2 regions of the Tumebacillus lipolyticus genome follow, and region 2 is predicted to be linked to the other one. Evidence: a T-box and tRNA genes for the amino acid it is inferred to sense, from the RefSeq annotation. Region 2 holds a T-box; the other holds one or more tRNA genes.
The links. The T-box of region 2 lies ahead of leuS (leucine--tRNA ligase). A T-box ahead of a tRNA ligase gene usually reads a tRNA of that ligase, here a tRNA-Leu.
Positions count from the first base shown of each region.

Region 1: it has a tRNA-Leu gene. The T-box ahead of leuS (leucine--tRNA ligase) is inferred to sense a tRNA for this amino acid. The anticodon was not compared.

Region 1 is NZ_JBHUIO010000008.1:235,653-240,073, forward strand. Features, by position in the region: gene ACFSOY_RS13625 (class I SAM-dependent DNA methyltransferase) at 1-597, opposite strand, end outside; gene ACFSOY_RS13630 (hypothetical protein) at 867-1,202, opposite strand; gene ACFSOY_RS13635 (DUF6236 family protein) at 1,236-1,988, opposite strand; tRNA gene ACFSOY_RS13640 (tRNA-Ser) at 2,181-2,269, opposite strand; tRNA gene ACFSOY_RS13645 (tRNA-Leu) at 2,289-2,373, opposite strand; tRNA gene ACFSOY_RS13650 (tRNA-Gly) at 2,406-2,480, opposite strand; tRNA gene ACFSOY_RS13655 (tRNA-Lys) at 2,563-2,638, opposite strand; gene ACFSOY_RS13660 (CoA transferase subunit B) at 3,137-3,796, opposite strand; gene ACFSOY_RS13665 (CoA transferase subunit A) at 3,827-4,421, opposite strand, start outside.
Region 2 is NZ_JBHUIO010000002.1:1,013,091-1,017,511, reverse strand. Features, by position in the region: gene ACFSOY_RS04065 (LysM peptidoglycan-binding domain-containing protein) at 252-1,535, shown strand; T-box leader at 1,644-1,879, shown strand; gene leuS (leucine--tRNA ligase) at 1,960-4,419, shown strand.

The DNA.
Region 1 (4,421 bases), on a different contig from region 2:
AGCCGTTGGATCGCAGATCCGCATACCTTCTTGTGGCTTAATGAGCTTTACAATAAGTTCAACTACCTTCGATGGCGAATAGAACTCCCCACCTTTTTTGCCAGCGTCATCGGCAAACATCTTGATGAGATACTCGTAAGCACGACCCAACATATCAGGTTCGGGTAAATTGCTGTTCGACAAGTCGATGGCACTGAAATGCTGGATTAGCCGTAAAATAGTTTCGTCAGGCAGACGTTCCTTATCGTTAAAGTCGATTGACACTAATACACCTTGTAGTTTGGAATTCTCTTCTTCCAACAGTTCAAAAGCATGGTTGATTGCCGCTCCAATATCCTGTGAGATTGAGCGAATATGTGACCATCGTGCACGTTCAGGGACAAAGAATTGGTGTTCGTCGTGGTCATGCCAACCATAGTCATCCCCATACTGCACTTGAACTTGTTTGGCTTTCTCTACGAAAACGTCGTTAAGACGCTTCAAGAACAACATACCAAAGATATAGTTTTTATAGTCAGACGAATCGATACTTCCACGTAGTATATTTGCAGATTCCCAGAGATGGGATTCAAGTTGCTGCAACGTCAATTGTGACATTTTGAGACCTCCAAGTTGTAAACTACCGTTAGTACTATTTTACTACAAAAAGTCGGTATGTAGTGCGGTATTCCTCATCGCCGCTATGCATGAGAGGAAATGCATAAACACCCACTGGCAGTAACCAGTGGGTGTCAACAACAACTAACTTAATCTCAGGACTCGATGAAATCCTCCAATGAACTCTTTACTCAAAGTGCACCGCTCTTGTGACATTCTCAACAAGCAGGAACTGCATAGAATACCTCCTTCTATAAAAAATATTCTTTTCACTTAAATCCATTCCATCGATTCACATAAAATACATAAGAAAACGGGTTTTCTCGTATCTCACGCTTTCGCTCATTATATCCACGAATTAATACAGTCGCAACTGCAATCACACCGGCACCAGCAAGAAATCCAACTTTCATTTCATTGCTTGACTGGCTAAATGCTACAGCACCTCCTGATGTTAGCAGAGCTAGACCATCCATATTCCTTAGTTCTGTCATACTCTTTAATGATGTAAGAGTTGAGCTGATCCTGCTTTCTCCCAAAAGTCTTGTCAAATCATTGCATCCCATCTCCATGCTCTCTTTGTAATCAAATAAAATCTCATTCATTTCCTCTCGACTCTCTGCCTTTCTTAATTTCCCCTATACAGCATTCAACTCTTTCAGGAAATGAGCTAACTCATCTTTCCGATTCCTTTTGAAAGCAACAATATCACGAATCGAAACGTGGGGAGCTGGAGTTGGCAAACAGTTCCTTAAGGAGACCATAATTGCGGGTTTAGCAATATCATGATCTCCATTTATCGCATCGAACAATATTTTCTCATGAACTTGACTATGAGTTGCCGGGGTAAACCCTGCTTCCAAACCTATGTATTTCGCCATTAGTCCAACAAAAACAGTTGCAATATTTTCGTCAATTTCATGCCAACCGTCATTTTCTACTCCCGATAATTTGCTGATACTTTCTAACGCCTCCTTGACTTCGGGTAAAAGTTTTGACTCATGGATTAAATTCTTGACCGCTCTTCTCTCGATCCATTTAGCTTTTTCATTATGTAAAACAGTTCGGGAACCCTTAGTGGCCCGTTTAAATCCTCCATATCTTCTTTTCCATAAAGAATACTGAGGAGAAGTCAAAAACTCAAAGAATTCATGCTCAAAATTCTCCCTCAATCGAAAATCACCTCGATACAGGAAATCTTGAGGATTAAATGCCCTGAATTGCCCCTCATTTATCAAGTATTCGATATCCGGTTCATTACTCAAGCCTTTATAAAAGTAGTCACTGCCGAATGGAACAATTGAACCAATCTGTCTTGAATATAGTAAGGTGCGTTTCAACCACGCTCGATCAGGAATCGAAATAGTTGGATAATAAATGATATTTGGCATAGGTCTATCTCCTTAGTAAAATTTCTTTTCTTTGATTATAACATTTAAGAACATTCTCCCACATCAACGGCATTTTAAAAATTATTATATAGAATATCCATATCGACTACACACCCTTGCTAACTCGACAACAAAAAAGAGTCCATGCGGTCTATCCACATCTGTGGAAAAACCTCATGAACCCTTACAAATTGGCGGAGAGGACAGGATTCGAACCTGCGTGGGGTTGCCCCCTAACGGTTTTCAAGACCGCCCCGTTATGACCACTTCGGTACCTCTCCGCGTATGAAAAGATAAAAATGGTGCGGTCGAGAAGACTCGAACTTCCACGGGGAAACCCCACACGCCCCTCAAGCGTGCGCGTCTGCCATTCCGCCACGACCGCATGTCAAAGTGTTGCTGATCAAGTTGTAAAGATGGAGCGGAAGACGGGATTCGAACCCGCGACCCTCGCCTTGGCAAGGCGATGCTCTACCCCTGAGCCACTTCCGCGTACAGGATGTACCGCGTCCAACGTTGCGACAGGACGTCGCGTTCTTAGTTGGACTACCTTCATAAGGAAGATAAAAACAAGTGGTGAGCCATGAAGGACTCGAACCTTCGACCCACTGATTAAAAGTCAGTTGCTCTACCAACTGAGCTAATGGCTCCTGTCATGCTGCTATATATCATGGAAACTTTAACCGTGTCGTACAGCGCAGGAAGCGCATCGACAGAATGTAATATATCATTTCTCTTCGATGAATGCAATACTTTTCATCGAAATCGCTTCATGAAAATGATGGGTACAGCCTTAGAAGACCGGCCAATCCTCATGCCTGCGGAGAATAGCAAACAATAGCGTAGCAGACGTGTGGCCACTAATGCTCATGCCCTTCACCACCAAAATAGCACCAAAGCAGAGATGCATTTCATAACGAATGCACCAAACTGAGCGTGCCCACACCATGCCTAATGGAAATCTGCATAGCAATGCTTATAGAATACATACTCAGGATCGTTGTCACGAAAGCAACACCTGCTGAGAGAATCGATTGCTGAACTCGCATACCCCACTCAAAGCAAAAGAGCCTCGCTCACCACGAGGCTCTTCCAGCAAACCACAAGCCAAACCACAAACCGAACCACAATTCCAACCAACAACCAGCCTAGATCGTGATCTCCTTGACACCTTCTGCCGGGATGATCAAGGTCGGCTCCGTCTTGGACTGAATCTCTTCCACCGTATGGCCTGGCGCCACTTCGCGCAGGACGAGACCTTCCTCAGTCACATCGAGCACCGCCAGATCGGTGATGATGCGGTGCACCACGCCGCGGCCGGTCAGCGGAAGCTTGCACTCGTTCAGGATCTTCGCGTCACCATGCTTGTTGTTGTGCTCCATCGTGACGATCAGGCGCTTCGCGCCGTGCACGAGATCCATCGCGCCGCCCATGCCTTTGACCATCTTGCCCGGAATCATCCAGTTGGCCAGGTCGCCAGCTGCCGATACTTCCATCGCGCCGAGAATCGCGATGTCGATGTGACCGCCGCGGATCATCGCGAACGATTCTGCCGAGGAGAAAAACGCAGCGCCTGGGATCGCGGTCACCGTCTCCTTCCCCGCGTTGATCAGGTCCGCATCCACTTCTGCATCGGACGGGTATGGCCCGATGCCGAGCAGACCGTTTTCAGATTGCAGGACGACGTTTAAGCCCTCCGGAATATGGTTGGCCACCAAGGTCGGGATGCCGATGCCGAGGTTGACGTAGAAGCCATCTTGAATTTCTTGCGCTGCACGTTGAACGATTTGGTCACGAGTCAATGCCATTGTAAGCTCCCCTTTCTGCTCCGTTCCCGATTACCCTTGACGAGTGGTACGACGTTCGATGCGCTTCTCGAAATTGCCTTGGACGACGCGCTGAACGTAGACGCTCGGGGTGTGGATTTGATCCGGATCAAGCTCGCCGACTTCGACGATCTCCTCAACTTCTGCGATGGTGATCTTGCCTGCTGCTGCCATCATCGGGTTGAAGTTTTGGGTGGTCTTGCGGTAGATCAGGTTGCCCATCTTGTCCGCTTTCCACGCTTTGACGATCGCAAAGTCTGCTTTCAGCGGGTATTCGAGGATATATTCTTTGCCGTCGATCACGCGGGTCTCTTTGCCCTCTGCGATCGGCGTGCCGACTCCGGCCGGCGTGAAGAAGGCGCCGATGCCAGCACCGCCCGCACGGCAGCGCTCTGCCAGCGTCCCTTGCGGCACCAGTTCCACTTCCAGCTCGCCGGAGAGGAATTGGCGCTCAAACTCTTTATTCTCGCCCACATAGGACGCAACCATCTTTTTGATCTGCTTGTTTTGCAACAGAAGTCCCAGACCCCACTCGTCCACACCGCAGTTGTTGGAGATCACGGTGAGATCCTTTACGCCTTTGTCGCGCAAGGCGATGATCAGGTTC
Region 2 (4,421 bases):
GCGCCCGAACGATTCGGGCGCTTTTTTGCTGGCTGCACCCTAGTGGTCGCATCATTCGTCCTGTTGCAGGCGAGGCGATCCTGCGGGGAAGCTTGCACGCTTTGGCAGCAGAGAGGGGAACCGCTTGAGCGATCGAGCGGTTTTTTGTTGCGGCAGGGGGGCGCACAGCTTGGACGAGCTGCGCTTTCACCCATCTTTTGTGGATCGAATACCTTATGGTACTCCACGGGAGAGAAGGTGAAGGGCCAGATATGTTTGTGCACCTCGTCAAAGCGGGGGAGACGATCGCGAGCATCGGCCGTGCGTACGGGGTGAGCGGTGCGGAGATCGAACAGCTCAATGGCTGGCTGGATGACAGCTTGGTGTCTGGCTGTTCCCTGCTCGTACCGTCGCCAGTTCCCACCACCTTGCTGACCTATCCGATTCGCGCGGGCGACACCTTACGCAAAATCGCTAACCGATTTCACATGCCGGAGAAGATGGTGTTGGCCTCCAATCTGATCACAGCCGAAACGGTCGTGCCTGGTCAGCGGCTCACCTTGCCAGTGCCGCTGTTTGCGAAGCACAGGATGGAAGTGCACATGCGCTGGGAAGTGCAGGAAGAGGCGCATGATCTGCAGACGCTAGAAGAGGCGAAAGACAGCATCTCCTCCGTTTCGATCGCCTATGCGCTGGCGGAGGAGGACGGTGCTCTGCGCATGCCGCCCTTCCTCTCGCCGCAGTTGGTCGAGGAGCTGAGCAGAGCGCAGACGTGCGGGTTGCTCCTGCTCACGATGGCCGATGGGGACTGTGTCGACCGATTGCTCAGCCATCTGCCGAGCAGGCGCGCCTTTTTTTCGGCGCTGCGGTCGAAGATCAGCGAGAACGGTTTGATCGGGCTGCATCTGGAGATGCCGGAGATGAGCCCGCAACTCCGGCCGCTGTTCAATGGCTTTGTCCGTGAACTGTCCCTGCGGCTCAAACGGATCGATTGCAAGCTCTACCTCAGCGTGCCAGCGCATGCGGAGGATAACCCTGAGCATCTGCGCTTCGGCGCTTATGATCTGCAGTTTCTCTGTCAGCATGTCGATCGCCTCGTCTGGAAGGCGGACGAAGTGTTCGGGAGGTTGGAAGGTCCGCCGATGGCGGTCGCGCCCCTGCATCTGATCGAGCGGTCACTGCGCTATGCGCTGACCGTCGTCCCCCGGCAAAAATTGCTGCTCGGACTCCCGTTTTTCGGTTATGATTGGCCGATCCCCTATCGACTCGATCGGTTGCCGACCTTGATCTTGCATGGTCACTGTGACGATGAAGTCCTGCAGCCGAAGCAGATCTGCTGGGATGATCGAGCGATGTCGCCGATGTTTCACTACAGGAATGAGGACGGAGAAAAACGGGAAGTCTGGTATGAAGATGTTCGCAGCCTTGCTGCAAAACTGCATCTTGTCACCCAGCTTAAGCTGGCTGGGATCTCCTGCCTCGTGCATGGCAGCACGCTGGAGTCAAAATGGCGATTGCTAAAGGACACCTATTCCATTCACAGAGATGCGCAATGAACGGACTTATGTCTCCTGAGAAAACACAAAATGATCTGATTGTTCGTGTTGACAAAACGTTTTTCAAATGCGTATACTACTAACAACAAGTTGCACATCATGTTAGATGAGCTGGCGTTGAAGAGGAGCAGTAATTCGACCGACTTTTCAGAGAGCCGACGGTCGGTGAGAGTCGGTAAAGATTTGTCGAATGAACTCGCCTCAGAGCCGCAGCGGGGAATCGAGTACTCGTTGCCGTTTCGTCCACGTTATCGGACGTAATGAGAGCTCCTGTCCTCCGTTTGTGACAGGTGCTGAATTAGGGTGGTACCACGGGAATGTTTACTCAACCTCTCGTCCCTAGCGAACCGAGCGCTGGGGGTGGGAGGTTTTATTATGTCTCCGCACTCTTGCGCTACTTCCATCATCAAAGGAGGTTTTCCTCATGAGCGAACGACGCTATGAACCTGCACAGATCGAACAAAAGTGGCAAACTCATTGGGAAGAGACGCGCGCTTTTGCGACAGGAAGCGACCCGAACAAACCGTACTATTACACGCTGGAGCAATTCCCCTATCCGTCGGGGCGCCTGCATATGGGCCACGTTAGGGTCTACACGATCGGCGATGTGGTTGCCCGCTTCAAAAAGCAGCAAGGATACAACGTGCTGCACCCGATGGGCTGGGATGCGTTTGGGATGCCGGCGGAGAACTATGCGATCAAGCATGGTGTTCATCCGAACGTCTCCACCTACGAGAACATCGACTTTATGAAAAAACAGCAAAAGGAACTGGGCATCTCCTACGACTGGTCCCGCGAGCTTGCCACCTGTTCGCCAGACTACTACAGATGGACGCAGTGGCTGTTCCAGCTGTTCTATGAACGAGACCTCGCATACAAGAAGAAGGCGGCGGTCAACTGGTGTCCCGAATGCTCGACGGTGCTGGCCAACGAGCAGGTAGAAGATGGCGGTTGCTGGCGCTGTGGCACCGAAGTGGTGAAAAAGGATCTGGAGCAATGGTTCTTCCGCATCACCGACTATGCGGATCGCCTGCTGGACGATCTTGACAACCTGCCTGGCTGGCCGGACAAAGTCAAGACGATGCAGCGCAACTGGATCGGCAAGAGCACAGGCGCAGACGTCACCTTCGCGATCGCCGGAACGGACGAGACGGTCACCGTCTTCACCACCAGACCGGACACGCTGTTCGGAGTCTCCTATCTGGTGCTCGCACCGGAGCATGAGCTGGTCGGCAAGCTGATCGCCGGAACGCCGCGCGAGCAGGAGATCAAGGCGTTTGTCGACGCGGTGCGCAAGGCGTCGGAGATCGAGCGCACCTCCACCGATGCGGAGAAGCAGGGCGTCTCGATCGATGCGTTCGCCGTTCATCCGCTGACCGGGGAGCAAGTGCCGATCTGGATCGCCAACTACGTGCTGCCCGATTACGGGACAGGTGCGGTGATGGGCGTGCCGGCGCACGATGAGCGCGACTTCGAATTTGCCAGCAAGTACCAGCTGCCGAAGCAAGTCGTCATCCAGCCTGCCGCGGGCGAGATCGGCGAGCTGAACGCTGCGATCACCGAGGATGGCACGATGGTCAACTCGGGCGAGTTCGATGGCCTGCACAACCGCGAGGCGCTGGTCAAGATCGTGGAAAAACTGTCCGGGATGGGCGCGGGCTCGATGACCACCTCGTTCCGCCTGCGCGACTGGTTGATCTCGCGTCAACGCTACTGGGGGGCGCCGATCCCGATGATCCAGTGCTCCGCTTGCGGAACAGTTCCGGTGCCGAAAGATCAGCTGCCCGTCCTGTTGCCAGAACAGGTTGACTTCGGGGTGAAAGGCAAGTCGCCGCTCGCGACCAACGATGAGTTTGTCAACACGACCTGCCCGTCCTGCGGCGGACATGCGACTCGCGAGACAGATACGATGGATACGTTTATCGACTCCTCTTGGTACTACCTGCGCTACATCTCCGCACAGGATGAGACGAAAGTTTTCGACACAGAGGCGGTCAACAACTGGCTGCCGGTCGACAAATATATCGGGGGCATCGAGCATGCGGTCTTGCACCTGCTGTACTCCCGCTTCTTCACCAAAGTGCTGTATGACGCGGGGATGGTCAACTTTACAGAACCGTTCGAAAGCCTGCTGACGCAAGGCATGGTCGTGCTCAACGGCGCGAAGATGTCCAAGTCGAAAGGCAATGTCGTCTCGCCGGAAGACATCATCGCAAAATATGGTGCCGATACGGCTCGCGTGTTCATGCTGTTCGCAGCTCCGCCGGATCGCGACTTGGAGTGGAGCGATCAAGGCATCGAGGGCGCGCATCGCTTCTTGGGGCGCGTCTGGCGGATGGTCGAGTCGAACATGGCGATCATCAGACGGGGTGGCACGCCAAACATTGCGGGCGATGCGGAGAAAAAGATGCGCATGGCGATGCATGCGGCGATCAAAAAGGTCACCGAGGACATCGGGGAGCGCTATCAGTTCAACACCGCCATCTCGGCGATCATGGAGCTGGTCAACGCGATCTATTCGTATCCGGAACAGGCGAATGCGGCGCTGAAGGCGGAAGCGATCGAAACGGCCGTTCGCCTGCTCTATCCGGCCGCACCGCACATCGCGTCCGAACTGTGGGAAGCGATGGGCAAGGCGAAGTCGCTGATCGAAGTTGCGTGGCCTGTGTACGATCAGTCGGCGCTCGTGCTCGATGAGATCGAATATGTGGTGCAGATCAACGGGAAAGTTCGCGACAAGATCGTCTTCCCGGCGAGCGCCACTCGCGAAGAGGTCGAAAAGGCGGTCATCGAATCGGAAAAGGTTCATGCGCTGATCGAGGGCAAGACGATCAAAAAGGTGATCGTGGTGCCGAGCAAACTGGTCAATCTGGTGATCGGCTAGTT